Regions from separate parts of the uncultured Exiguobacterium sp. genome, predicted to be linked through region 1. Evidence: a T-box and tRNA genes for the amino acid it is inferred to sense, from the RefSeq annotation. Region 1 holds a T-box; the other regions hold tRNA genes.
The links. A T-box is a leader RNA that pairs with one kind of tRNA and senses whether it is charged. The one in region 1 lies ahead of argS (arginine--tRNA ligase), so its partner is inferred to be a tRNA-Arg.

Region 1 (4,246 bases):
CAAAAGCCGTCGGGCACAGGGCTCGACGGCTTTTGTTCGTGCATCTTATTGATCAGAGATACCGGACAAGCGATGCCTTGACGACATCCACTTGTGTGAAGTTCGTTTCTTCCGCGAATGTTTCGATGACTTGACGGACATCCCCTTGACGACGTACGAAGCTCGTTGGGACTGGTGTCGTACCGACAAGTTGCTCATGCAGACTCGTCAATCGATGATCATCGATGATCGTCGTCATCAAATCAAGGAACAGGAGAACATGCAGACGGTTCAAATAATCCCACGGCTTGTCTTCCGAACGGAATTCATTTCGAGCGAGCCACTTTTTCAATCCGATCGCATCGATTTGACTCAACGTCTCTGTCGTGCGTGCCGACTTCCAAAGCGTCAACAGTTCACCCAGTTTTTTTCGTGTCTGTTTCTTACGCATGAAGAATTCAAAATTATCTTTCGTCCGTAATGCGTCTCCTTCGATCGCAGCAATCAAATCAGCTTCCGGCGCCGTCACGAAATCGTGAACGAAATCGACAGACTCTCCCGGTAACCAAGCAGCGACTTTCCCGTGAAAATCAGCCATGAAAGCGACCGTTTCTGCCAAAGGCTCCTGCTTCATCTGTGAAGCAGCTTGCTGTAATCGTTCTTTCGTCTCAGTCTTCATAATCTACCTCTTCTTATTCGTGGATTGGTCTTACATTTCTTCTGGAGCGCCGACACCGAGTAAACGAAGACCTTCTGTCAAGACAATCGTGACGGACTTGACGAGTGCAAGACGCGATTGTTTTGCTGCGTCATCTTCGAGAACACGGACGTGTCCGTAGTATTTATTAAAGCTTTGTGCAAGATCTAAGACATAACGGCTGATGATTGATGGCTCACGACGTGTGAACGCGCGATCGATGACCGTCGAGAATTGGTTCAGCATCGAGACGACACCCCATGCATGATCATCGGAACTACCAGCGAATGGTGTGCCATCATAGCCACCTTTACGAAGCAACGAGTGCGCACGAGCATTCGTGTACTGGACATACGGTCCTGTTTCGCCTTCGAATTTCAACATCTGCTCAAGATCGAACTCGATGTTGTTCATCCGTTCGTTCTTCAAGTCGTGGAAGATGACGGCGCCGACACCAACTTGACGAGCCGTTGCTTCAGCATTCGCTAAGTTCGGATTTTTTTCAGCGATGTTTTGCTTCGCGACGTCGATCGCTTCTTGTAGTACTTCTTCAAGTAAGACAATCCGACCTTTACGCGTCGACATTTTCTTTCCGTCCTTCATGATCAGACCAAACGGCACATGGTGCATGCCGTCGACGTTCTCAAATCCAAGTTTCTTCAGGACTGCGAATAACTGCTTGAAGTGAAGCGCTTGTTCCCCACCGACGACGTAGAACGCTTGCTCAAAACGATACGTTTCAAGACGATAGACAGCAGCTGCTAAGTCACGTGTCGCATAAAGCGTTGCGCCATCTTTCTTTTTAATCAAGGCAGGCGGCATACCTTCTGCTTCGAGGTCGACGACCATTGCCCCTTCTGATTCGACGAGAAGATTTTTTTCTTCGAGCAAATCGATGACGTGTTGCATCTTATCGTTGTAGAAGGCTTCTCCGTTCAAGCTATCGAATTTAACACCGAGCATCTCATAGACACGGTTGAACTCAACGAGTGAGACTTCACGGAACCACGTCCAAAGCGTCGTCGCCTGCTCGTCACCTTGTTCGAGTTTTTTGAACCAGAGACGCCCTTCGTCCTCAAGTGCCGGATTTGTTTCCGCTTCTTCGTGGAACCGAACGTATAACTTCAACAATTCCTTGATTGGTTCTGCACGGACCGCTTCTTCCTCACCCCACATCGTATAGGCGACCATCAATTTCCCGAACTGTGTTCCCCAGTCCCCTAAGTGGTTGACACCAACGACATCGTAACCTTTCTTACGTGAGATTTGGTTAAGCGCGTTCCCGATGACCGTCGAACGCAAGTGCCCCATCGAGAAAGGTTTCGCAATGTTTGGTGATGAGAAGTCCGTGACAATCGTTTTTCCATTGGCTTCACTTGATCCGAATGCCTCTTGCTCCGTCAGGACTTGGTTGACGATTTCTTGCGAGACGACTTCCCGGTTCAAGAAGACGTTGATATAAGGACCAACGGCTTGAACGTTCGAGAACAGCGGTGCGTCGATTTTTTCTGCGATATCTGAAGCGATCATGTTCGGTGCTTTGCGGAATGCTTTCGCAAGCATGAAACATGGGAATGCCAGATCTCCATGATCTTCATGTTTCGGTTGCTCGATCAGTTGTTCGATTTGTTCAACCGATAAGGCACCTTCCATGACGTGATGTAATACTTCTGCATACTGCGCTTTATAACTCATCTTTATTTCCTCCTGCTTTACTGATTTTTTGGCAATAAAAAACGCCCCTTGCGCCACGCGCAAAGAGACGGAATGACCGCGGTACCACTCTTCTTGGTGTCATTTCGACACCCACCTTGTTCGGGGATAACGGGGTTCCCCCGGCTACGCCTTTTCCATCAGGAATCGGGTAGCGTCTCAGAAGTGCGTTTCACGACCGGTTCGTCCTCAGGCTTCCACCATTCCCTGATTCGCTAGTTGACGAAAATCAACCGTTACTCTCTTCATCATCGACTGTATTCGATATCTTTCACATTATACGCAATTCTTTCTTTTCTCTCAACCTTATTTTTTTGGTAAATGGCTTATCAAAATTTCCACAATTCGGGTATAGGAATAAAAGATACTTCTCAGGGGGAGGGATGTTTCATGCGCTACTATCAACATGTAGCCCGGACGAGCTGGATCGTCTTCGGTCTCGTCGCCTTGACATTATTAGTGATCGGCATCGTTCATCCACCAACCTTCCATCCTTCTGTTACGATCATTGATACTCTTTATTTATTTGGACTCGTTCTCCTGTTTCAGTTCGATAATGTCCGTCGTGGTGGCATTTACTATACATTCCAAGAAGGAATCATCTTATTTTTATTCCTCAATTACGGTTTAACGTACGCCTTGATTTTAAGCCAAATCGGTATTCTTGTCTTTCAATTCATGTCTCATCGAAAAGCGATTCGCTGGAAACGTTTCGTCTATCTTTATCCGATCAACGCCCTGTTCGATTTAGTCTACACCTCGCTTCCGGTCTTTGCGTATTATGCGCTCGGCGGACCGATCGGCTCCAGCTTTACGTATACAAAAGCCCTGATTCCTTTCATCGGCTTTTTAATCACCGTCTTCCTTGTCTCTTACTTCCAATGTCTGTTCGTCAATCGCTTCCTCTATTTGAAATATGATTGGCGACGTCTCGTGAAGCTGCAGTCCCTCGTCTATGGCATTAGCATGTTAAGTGCTCTACTTGGGATTTGGTTCTACGATGAAAGTCCGCTCGTCGCGGCTACGGTTTCCGCCTTGATTCTCTTTTTGTTCAAACGTCTGTTACAAGAGCGTGGTGACTCTCTTGAAGCGAATGATAATGCGAAACGATTTGATGATGCGAAGGAACACTTATTGATTTCCCGCTTTGAACGCGAGACGATCGATTCACTGCTCCTCGATTTACCGCATCTGTTGCCATTTTCTGAAGGATGGATCTCGATTCAACAACAGCGGAAACAAGTCATCTATAACATTCGGACGAAACAACCGATCGACGTGCTACCGCTGTTTCACTCTTTGACAGCCGACGATTTGCATACTCCGATCATCTATGGTCTTCGTTGTGACTGGGGAAACGATATTCAAATCGGATTACCTGTCGATCGTCATTCAATGCTAGCGATCCCTTCGATCACAAGCGGTGAAGTCGATGTCTCAATCATCCTGTTCCACCAAGTCGCAGATGCCTATGATGCGACGAATGCCGATGAGTTATCTCGTCTACTCCGTATCTTTTGTCGTGTCTTAGAGCGCTCTCGTGAAACGGTTCAACTCTATACAGAAAGTCGGACCGATGCCTTGACGGAATTACCGAATAGTCGTGCCTTTTACGAACACGGTCGGCAAGAATTTGCTGCTGACTGCTATCCGCTCTCCGTAATTCTGTTTGATATCGATCATTTTAAACGCGTCAATGATACGTACGGTCATAAAGTAGGTGATCTCGTCCTTCGTGAACTCGGTCGGCGCATCCAGGCGATCCAGCTACAATATGATGATGTCTTCGCTGCTCGTTATGGTGGGGAGGAATTCGTGCTTCTCTTGCGAAATGGTAGTCAAGAGGTTGCTATCCAG
Region 2 (4,246 bases), on a different contig from region 1:
CTGTGCATGCTGCGAAGAACGTTTCGTCCTTCATCCGTCAAGGACATCCCTTGCGTCGCGACCTCTAAGAGGTCTTGCTGCTTCAAGAAGTCGACTTCCCGCCGTAAGACGCGTTCCGTCAAGCCAAGGCTTGTCGCAAGCGTACGTCGTCCGATCGGTTGCATCAGTCGTACGTAATGAAGGATGTCGTAGCGTGTCTGCATTTCTTCGATCAGATCAGGCACGATTCGTTTTTGGATCTGGACTAACTGCCGAATCATGTATTTCCCTCTCCTCTCAAGTAGCTGGACGCTTTCTGTCCCGCATGTCATAACGTGTCCCACTTGGTACACCGTTATCATAACAGTCCATTTCTCGCCTTGCAAGTCTCGTTTCTCAAGTTTTTTGAAGTAAGCGGTTTCTTATCGTTTCCGTCTCGAATTTGCCATAACTCCAGATTTCCTCGTCATGCATGACGACCGGAATCTCATATAAGAACCGTAGACTGAGCGCTTCATCCTGATCAATGTTGACTTCCTCGAACGTCCATTCCGGAAACTCATCGAGTACGAAGTCGAGTAAGATGGCGGCCTCTTCACATAGCGTACATCCCGGACGTGAATAGAGTGTTAAGTGTCTGTGTCGTTTTAATCCCATTCTGATTGCGCCTTCCTTTGCTGCATCGTTTTTTTCGTTAAACCAAGCGCTGCCCGGTACTTCGCGACCGTCCGCCGTGCGACTGTCAGACCGTCTGCTTGCAGCCGATCCGTCAATTGCTGATCACTTAACGGACGATCGCTATGTTGAATGTATTCGGCGATCCGCCGTTTAATCAAAAAACTCGAATCTCCGCTTGTCGTCCGTGAGACGAACAAGTCTTCTAAAGCAACGAGACCATGGACCGTCTCGACGTACTTCGCAGCAATCGCTCGACCAATCGTTGACGGATGATGTCCCGTCGCCTCAGCGACTTGTTTTTTCGTCAATGGCTCAAGATACAGTTCACCTTTGAACCAGCGTTCTTGTCGCTTAATCAAGACCGAGAGGATGGCATGCATCGTAACGCGACGTCGTTCGTACGCGCGCAAAAAAGGCGTTGCCTCTTTTAGTTCGAGCCACGTCTGATCCGTATCGAGTGTCATCCAGTCGATCTGAAGTTTTCCATCTAACAGGTGAATCCGTGCTTCTGCCATGACCGGTCGTTCTTCTTTAGGAAGATCCGGTGTCCGGCTCAGCCGCGTCAATCGTTTTCGCAACCGCGCTCGATCCTTTTCACTGAACTGAGCGAACACCTGACTCGCGGGTTCATGTCGCAACCGATTCGTCAGTCCGATCAATTCCGTGTCGTCTAGCTCGACTGCCTGTAACCATTGGCACTCGCGTTCCGAGCGGGCAGCGATGCCGACTGGTTCACATTGTTGTAAGAGTGTCCGTGCTTCTGTAATCGTTGCGACATCGGTCGAGAAGGATGCAGCGAGCTGCTCGTCCGATGTCCGCAATAAACCGTCCGCTTCTAAATACACGATGAGTTGTTCCGCCATATATCCTATTTCCTGTCTGACTGATTCTAAACGTATTTGTGCAAGAAGCTCGTCTTCATAGGATGCCAAATGTCCTGCCATCTGCTCGACCTCTAGCGAAACCTGATTCGGGTAATGACGATGCAACCGTCGTTTCAACCGTCGCCATTCCTCCTCGAGCTCAGCTGCTGGTTGCTCAAGTATATGTAACTGATACTGTTGTGACGCCGATAACGTCATCTGTTGCGTCTGTTCCTGGCGTTGATCCATCGATTCCCCTCCTCCTCTTCTTATTATAGAAGAAACGTTTTAAAAAACGTGCTCTGAGCCTCTTTTAAGTCGCTAAGGAAAAGAAAAGTCATGCTTCCCTATTGCTTTCCTGAAAAAATGTCGCTATACTATTAATTGTTCAGTACATTAGATGCACCCGTAGCTCAGGGGATAGAGCACTGGTTTCCGGTACCAGGTGTCGGGAGTTCGAATCTCTCCGGGTGTACCATTTATTCAACTTCAAGGCAATGCCAGCAATGGCATTGCCTTTTTTCTATATTGATATGTTTCATTTGCCCCGGTAATGGAAAAATACCTAAAAGTCGCATCGTATCTTTTGACCAATATTGACCAAAGGATTATGATAAGAATAAGTCGAATAGGAAGCTACATACCAACTATAAGGAGGCAAAGACTATGTTAATTCCAACAGTCATCGAACAAACAAACCGCGGGGAACGTGCTTACGATATCTACTCACGTTTGCTAAAAGACCGCATCATTCTTCTCGGGAGCGCGATTGACGACAACGTCGCCAACTCAGTCGTTGCCCAACTTCTGTTCTTAGCAGCAGAAGATCCAGATAAGGAAATCTCGCTTTACATCAACAGCCCAGGTGGTTCGATCACTGCCGGTATGGCAATTTACGATACAATGAACTTCATCAAGCCACAAGTCTCAACGATTTGTATCGGTATGGCAGCATCGATGGGTGCGTTCTTGCTCCAAGCAGGCGCAAAAGGAAAACGTTTCGCGTTACCAAACGCTGAAATCATGATCCACCAACCACTCGGCGGTACACAAGGTCAAGCATCAGATATTAAAATCCATGCGGAGCGTATCATCAAAATGCGTGAGCACCTCAACAAAATCATGGCTGAAAACACAGGACAACCACTTGAAGTGATCGAACGCGATACAGAGCGTGACAACTTCATGTCAGCACAAGCTGCTGCTGATTACGGTCTCATCGACCGCGTCATGGAACGTGCATAATTCATTTAAAGTGTCTCCTTCGGGAGGCACTTTTTTTGTATTTGTAGGAAAGCGAACTCTTCTCTATTCATCTGTACATAACAAAAAAAACCTCCCGTTCCTTGTAGAACGAGAGGTCGATGATCAGTCGATCAAGTCTGTGATATCTGAAACGATGTCGTGGTTTTCACGAATCAGCGAGTAGATCGCGTTCGCATGTGGCGAAAGCTCTTCTTCTGCTTGTAATTGTTTCAGGAATAAAGATGTTGCGAACGCAACGAGCGTGCTTTTCGGTACACCGATTGATTTTGCTTTTTTCGTTAATACTTCGTCAAACTTCGCATCGACTGTCAGCGAAATACGTTTCTTTTCGTTAGCCATTTCAAAAACTCCTTAATTCGAACATTTAGTTGCATCGACTATATATTATAGTAGACTATGGTTCATCCCGCAAGCGACCCTCTTATAAGGCCCCTGTCATCGACTCTCCATTCCGTACTTTTTCAGCGATTTGATCAATCTTCCGCAACCGGTGATTGATTCCTGATTTTGAGATGGAGCCGCTTTCGACCATCTCCCCGAGCTCTTGTAACGTGACGTCTTGATGTGTCACGCGCAAGATCGCAATCTCCTTCAACTTATCCGGTAAAACATCGAGCCCGACCGTCCGCTCAAGGAACTTGATGTTCTCGACTTGACGTAATGCCGCACCGACCGTCTTATTGAGGTTCGCCGTCTCACAGTTGACGAGACGGTTGACCGAGTTACGCATATCTTTTAAGATTCGGACGTCCTCGAACCGTAGCATCGATTGTGTCGCATCGACGAGCTTAAGGAAATCGGAAATCTTTTCGCTCTCCTTGATATAAAGGATGTGTCCCTTTTTCCGTTCGATCGCTTTCGCGTTCAAATCAAAGACGTTCGATAGGCCACGAAGCGCCGCATTATGTTCTTCATATAAACTGAAGATTTCTAAGTGATACGACGACGTCGCCGGATTGTTGAGCGAACCACCGGCGAGGAACGCTCCTCGTAAATACGCGCGTGCCTTCCGTTCATCGTTTAAGATCGTATCACTGATTGAACGAATCATCGTGAACCCTTCTCCAAGGATTCCGAGGTCTTGTAAAATCTTATCCGCCTGTTGTTTGACGCGGACGATATAGACATTATTCTTTTTCAGACGCATTTTCTTCCGCACGAGCAGATCGAGATGGACTCCGTATGCTTTTTTCAACAGCGAATAGATCCGGCGAGCAATCGAAGCATTCTCGGTCGAGATATCGAGTGTCAGACCACGTCCGAGACCGAACGAGATCGCACCGTTCATCCGGGCGAGTGCCGCGAGTTCCGCTTTCATCTCGTGATCGGTGATCGGGATCTGCGTTAATTCTTTTTTGACTTCTGAGGCAAAGCTCATGTCAGCTCCTCCTTCCCTTCGAGTTGACGCATCCGTCGAATGGACAACACCTTTCGCATGACAAGACTTGCGACCGCATCTG
Region 3 (4,246 bases), on a different contig from region 1:
AAACGAATCGGTGTCATTGGAACGAAGATGACGATTACAAGTAATTCCTATGAAAAGGCGTTACGCCACGTCGAAGGGCAAGTCGTCGTCGAATCGTTAGCGTGCCCGCCATTCGTTCCGCTCGTCGAGTCGATGCAGACAGATGGTGCGTACGTCGAACGTGTCGTTGCCAATACATTACGACCATTGATGAACTACGATATGGATACATTGATCCTCGGGTGCACCCATTACCCACTCCTAGCAGATGTGATTGGACGGGTCATCGGACCAGGCGTCCAGCTAATCTCTTCAGGAGACGAGACAGCGCTCGAGGTAGCAGCACTACTTGATTACAATACGATTTCAGCAGATGTGACACAAATTCCGGAACATCGTTATTACGCGACAGGCGATATCCGCTCATTTGATCAGATTGCGACGGATTGGCTCGATCAGACCATCCATGCGGAGCGCATCGTGCTTGGAACGGAGGAAGATTAAATGCGGATAGACCAACGAACGGCGGATCATCTCCGTCCTATTCAATTATCGATTGATATCAATAAACACGCAGAAGGTTCTGTCTTGATTGAACTTGGCGATACGAAAGTCCTCTGTACGGCGACCGTCGAGGAGAAGGTGCCACCGTTTCTTCGCGGTAAACGCCAAGGCTGGATCAATGCGGAATATTCGATGTTACCACGTGCGACGGCTCAGCGGACCGCACGAGAAGCCGTCCGCGGCAAACAGACGGGACGGACGATGGAAATCCAACGTCTCATCAGCCGTTCGCTTCGGGCCATCGTCGATTTAGAGAAGCTTGGGGAACGAACAATCTGGATCGATTGTGATGTTATTCAAGCAGATGGTGGCACACGAACGGCATCGATCACTGGTGGTTTCTTGGCGCTCGTCCGGGCGGTCGATCAATTGATTCAAGCGGGAAAACTGACGGATACGCCAATCAAGGAAGGCATCGCAGCTATCTCAGTTGGAATTGTTGAGTCGAATGTCTTGCTCGATTTATGCTACGAAGAGGACGCTGCGGCGGAAGTCGACTTCAATCTCGTCATGACCTCATCGGGTAAAATCGTCGAGATGCAAGCAACAGGAGAAGAGTCGACATTTTCCCGTCAAGAGATGCTCGATATGCTCGAACTTGGGGAAAAAGGAATTAAGGAACTAATTAATGCTGGTCGAGATGCACTCGGTGTCTCTTGGTGGTATGTAGGAGAAGAAGTGGGGGAACATAGATGAAGGTCATCGTCGCAACACACAATGCAGGTAAAGTGAAGGAACTTGAAAGCATGCTGGGTCGTCTCGGTTATACGGTCGAGTCGTTACTCGATCACGCTGATGCTCCGGAAACAGACGAAACAGGTGAGACATTCGAGGAAAATGCACTTTTAAAAGCAACAGAGGCAGCAGCCTACTTTGGTCACGCGGTACTTGCTGATGATTCAGGTCTTGAAGTCGATGCTTTAGATGGCGCTCCAGGCGTCTACTCAGCACGATTCGCGGGTCTTGAAAAGTCGGATGTGGCGAACAATGCTTTACTACTTGAAAAGTTAGAAGGTGTTCCGGAGGAAGAGCGAACGGCACGATTCGTTTGTGTACTCGCGCTAGCGAAACCAACTGGTGAAACATTGACGGTTCGTGGAACGATGGAAGGGCGAATCGGTTTTGAAGCGACGGGTTCGAATGGATTCGGTTACGATCCACTGTTCGTCACGGCGAGCGGACAGACGGCTGCTGAGTTGACGAAAGAAGAAAAAGCGATGATTAGTCATCGTGGCAATGCATTGCGCAAGCTCGAACAGGACTTAACTACTTTCTTAGGAGTGTGATGAAGATGAGAGCGTTGATCGTTAGTGATAGTCATGGACTAGAACAAGAACTGCTTACAATATTCGAACGTCATCAAGACGTAGATGTGGCATTTCATTGTGGGGACTCCCAATTGACGCGCGACATCGAATCATTATATCCATATCGTGTTGTACGGGGGAACTGTGATTACGGACACGATTTTCCGGAAGAAGTCACGTCCGAGATGAACGGGCATACCGTCCTCTGTGTCCACGGACATCGTCAGGACGTTAAATACAGTTTAGATGTCTTACAACATCATGCGAACGAAAAGCAAGCGGACATCGTCTTGTATGGTCATTCTCATGTCGCGAAGGCGGAATACCGGGATGGCGTCTTATTCATCAATCCAGGATCGATTCGGATGCCACGTCATCGCCCAGATAAGACATATGCGATTCTTGAAGTGGATCAAAACCGTTATTCTGTCGATTTTCTTGATGTGAATGGTGACCGAGTCAATGCGCTTCACCTCGACGGAACATTTTTGTAATAAAATAAATGCAATCTTTGTAATGTGATTGACACGAAAGAATTGTTTTAGTATAGTTTATTCGTGTTGACACGTCCCAATAGCTCAGCAGGATAGAGCAACGGCCTTCTAAGCCGTCGGTCGGGGGTTCGAATCCCTCTTGGGACGCTATAATTAAAATAGAGACTGCCCTTACGAGGGCGGTCTCTTTTTTTTATTCCGATTTTCGATTATAATTAAGGTATCATGAACTCGAAAGGGATGAATGCGATGTGGAAGAAAATTGGTGCAGTCCTGTTACTCAGTACGTTTCTTGCGGGATGTAGTGAGATCTCCAGTACAGTCGATGACGCAAAACAACAAGTCAACAATGTGAAGAATAGTGTTGATTATGCGGGAGAACTCCAAGGCATTGCGAAAGATACAGCACAAGTCACGTCAGATCTGTCTTCTTCTTTGAATGAGGCTGCTACGAAAGCACGCGAATCCGCGAATCCGGAGCAAGCACTCGATCAACAAATCGAAAAGTTGAAGGAAAACGGAACGATTGATCAATTCAATCAAGAGCTGGATCAAATCGATCAACGATTGGCGGGTCTTGAAAACCCACCGCAAGAGTTGCAAAATTTAAGTGCAAAGCTTGAGCAGTTCGTGAATCAATCAGAAGATATTACACGACTTCTTGAAACAGACGTCTCTCTCGATACATTAAATCGTCTCGGCATCGAACAGGCAGGGAAATTACAAGATGCGATCACAAACTGGACGTCTTTGCTCGATCCGTTTACGAAATAAGTAGTTGAATGAAGGAGTGCAGGAATATGGAGACATCTCGCTGGATGGAACACGAACTAGAAGCAGAACGAGCGCGGGTCCTCCGTTTGCCGGAAGCTGAACAAGAACGGCTGGTCAAGGAATTGGAGACTGACCAATTGACAGGAGAAGATGTGTTATACCGACTCTATGTCATCCAGCCGTTTTTAGTACATGACCGTGAACGATACGAAACCGTAGCAGAGCGTTTTCTTGAAGTCGAGGGTGTGGAGCAAGTGCTCGCACTCTTTCTTTATGAACTCGGAGAACGGTATCCGATGAAACTCGCTTTGCGCTCGGCGTCACCTTACTTGCCGTATGGACTTGCGCTTCGATTAGATGAGATTAAACAGCGGATGACGGTGCGCGAACAAAAGACGAAACCGGTTCAAAAAAGAAATGCTGCTCATGGTACTGTAACTTCCGAAATGGAGTTGATGCATGTATTACGACATGGAAGTTGGGTCGAACAAATGCGCCATTTGACCGGTATGGAATTTGAACGGACACCTGCCCTCACAGAATACATCACACACAAATATCTTCGTGCGCAAGATACAGAACATCAAAGCCTACTCGTGATTGATCAGTTAATAGGAAGCATGATTGAGTATTTGTCGTATCCGACGGACATTCATGTGCCACATCTAGATATACACTGGATGATTTCGTCACGTCAGGATTTAGAAGAAGTGCGGTTCACGCATCAGCAGGAACAACAAGCGTTACTTGCATCGATGCATACATTAGAGCGAATGGATCCTTTCCGAGCATTGCTCGTCTTGCGTTCGGATCAATTGATTCATCTTGAAGAACGTAAAGCGATCGGATCGGATATGGAAAAGTGGCTTTTGGCATGTGACGAACTAGCGGGGCTGTCGTTTGAAAAAGAAGAGCCGGAACGTGCCTTAAGTCCGCTGGCGAAGCGATTATATCAAGGGGTACATATCCTCTATCCGGAAGTCATCGCATTCGAGCAAATTTACTTCGATTGAGGCATCAGGAAACGATTCGTTCAACAGTGGTAATCGTCAGAACGATTGTGCTATAATGTGACTTGTTGTACACACATGTACGCTAATTGACAATTTTGGAGGGACTCAGCATGAC

Region 2: it encodes a tRNA-Arg, which carries the amino acid that the T-box ahead of argS (arginine--tRNA ligase) is inferred to sense. The anticodon was not compared.
Region 3: it encodes a tRNA-Arg, which carries the amino acid that the T-box ahead of argS (arginine--tRNA ligase) is inferred to sense. The anticodon was not compared.

Annotation. Positions count from the first base shown of each region.
Region 1 covers NZ_CAXYJR010000006.1:106,800-111,045, reverse strand. Annotated here, with positions in the region: gene ACHWTJ_RS13630 (hypothetical protein) at 53-658, opposite strand; gene argS (arginine--tRNA ligase) at 689-2,371, opposite strand; T-box leader at 2,432-2,650, opposite strand; gene ACHWTJ_RS13620 (GGDEF domain-containing protein) at 2,780-4,246, shown strand, end outside.
Region 2 covers NZ_CAXYJR010000005.1:392,752-396,997, reverse strand. Annotated here, with positions in the region: gene ACHWTJ_RS03705 (sugar-binding transcriptional regulator) at 1-257, opposite strand, end outside; gene ACHWTJ_RS03700 (glutaredoxin family protein) at 376-636, opposite strand; gene ACHWTJ_RS03695 (RNA polymerase subunit sigma-54) at 627-1,769, opposite strand; tRNA gene ACHWTJ_RS03690 (tRNA-Arg) at 1,923-1,998, shown strand; partial or broken gene clpP (ATP-dependent Clp endopeptidase proteolytic subunit ClpP) at 2,181-2,765, shown strand; gene ACHWTJ_RS03680 (hypothetical protein) at 2,889-3,125, opposite strand; gene whiA (DNA-binding protein WhiA) at 3,208-4,164, opposite strand; gene yvcK (YvcK family protein) at 4,161-4,246, opposite strand, start outside.
Region 3 covers NZ_CAXYJR010000005.1:647,641-651,886, forward strand. Annotated here, with positions in the region: gene racE (glutamate racemase) at 1-483, shown strand, start outside; gene rph (ribonuclease PH) at 484-1,239, shown strand; gene ACHWTJ_RS04950 (XTP/dITP diphosphatase) at 1,236-1,829, shown strand; gene ACHWTJ_RS04955 (metallophosphoesterase family protein) at 1,835-2,344, shown strand; tRNA gene ACHWTJ_RS04960 (tRNA-Arg) at 2,418-2,491, shown strand; gene ACHWTJ_RS04965 (hypothetical protein) at 2,594-3,118, shown strand; gene ACHWTJ_RS04970 (hypothetical protein) at 3,145-4,131, shown strand; gene tig (trigger factor) at 4,242-4,246, shown strand, end outside.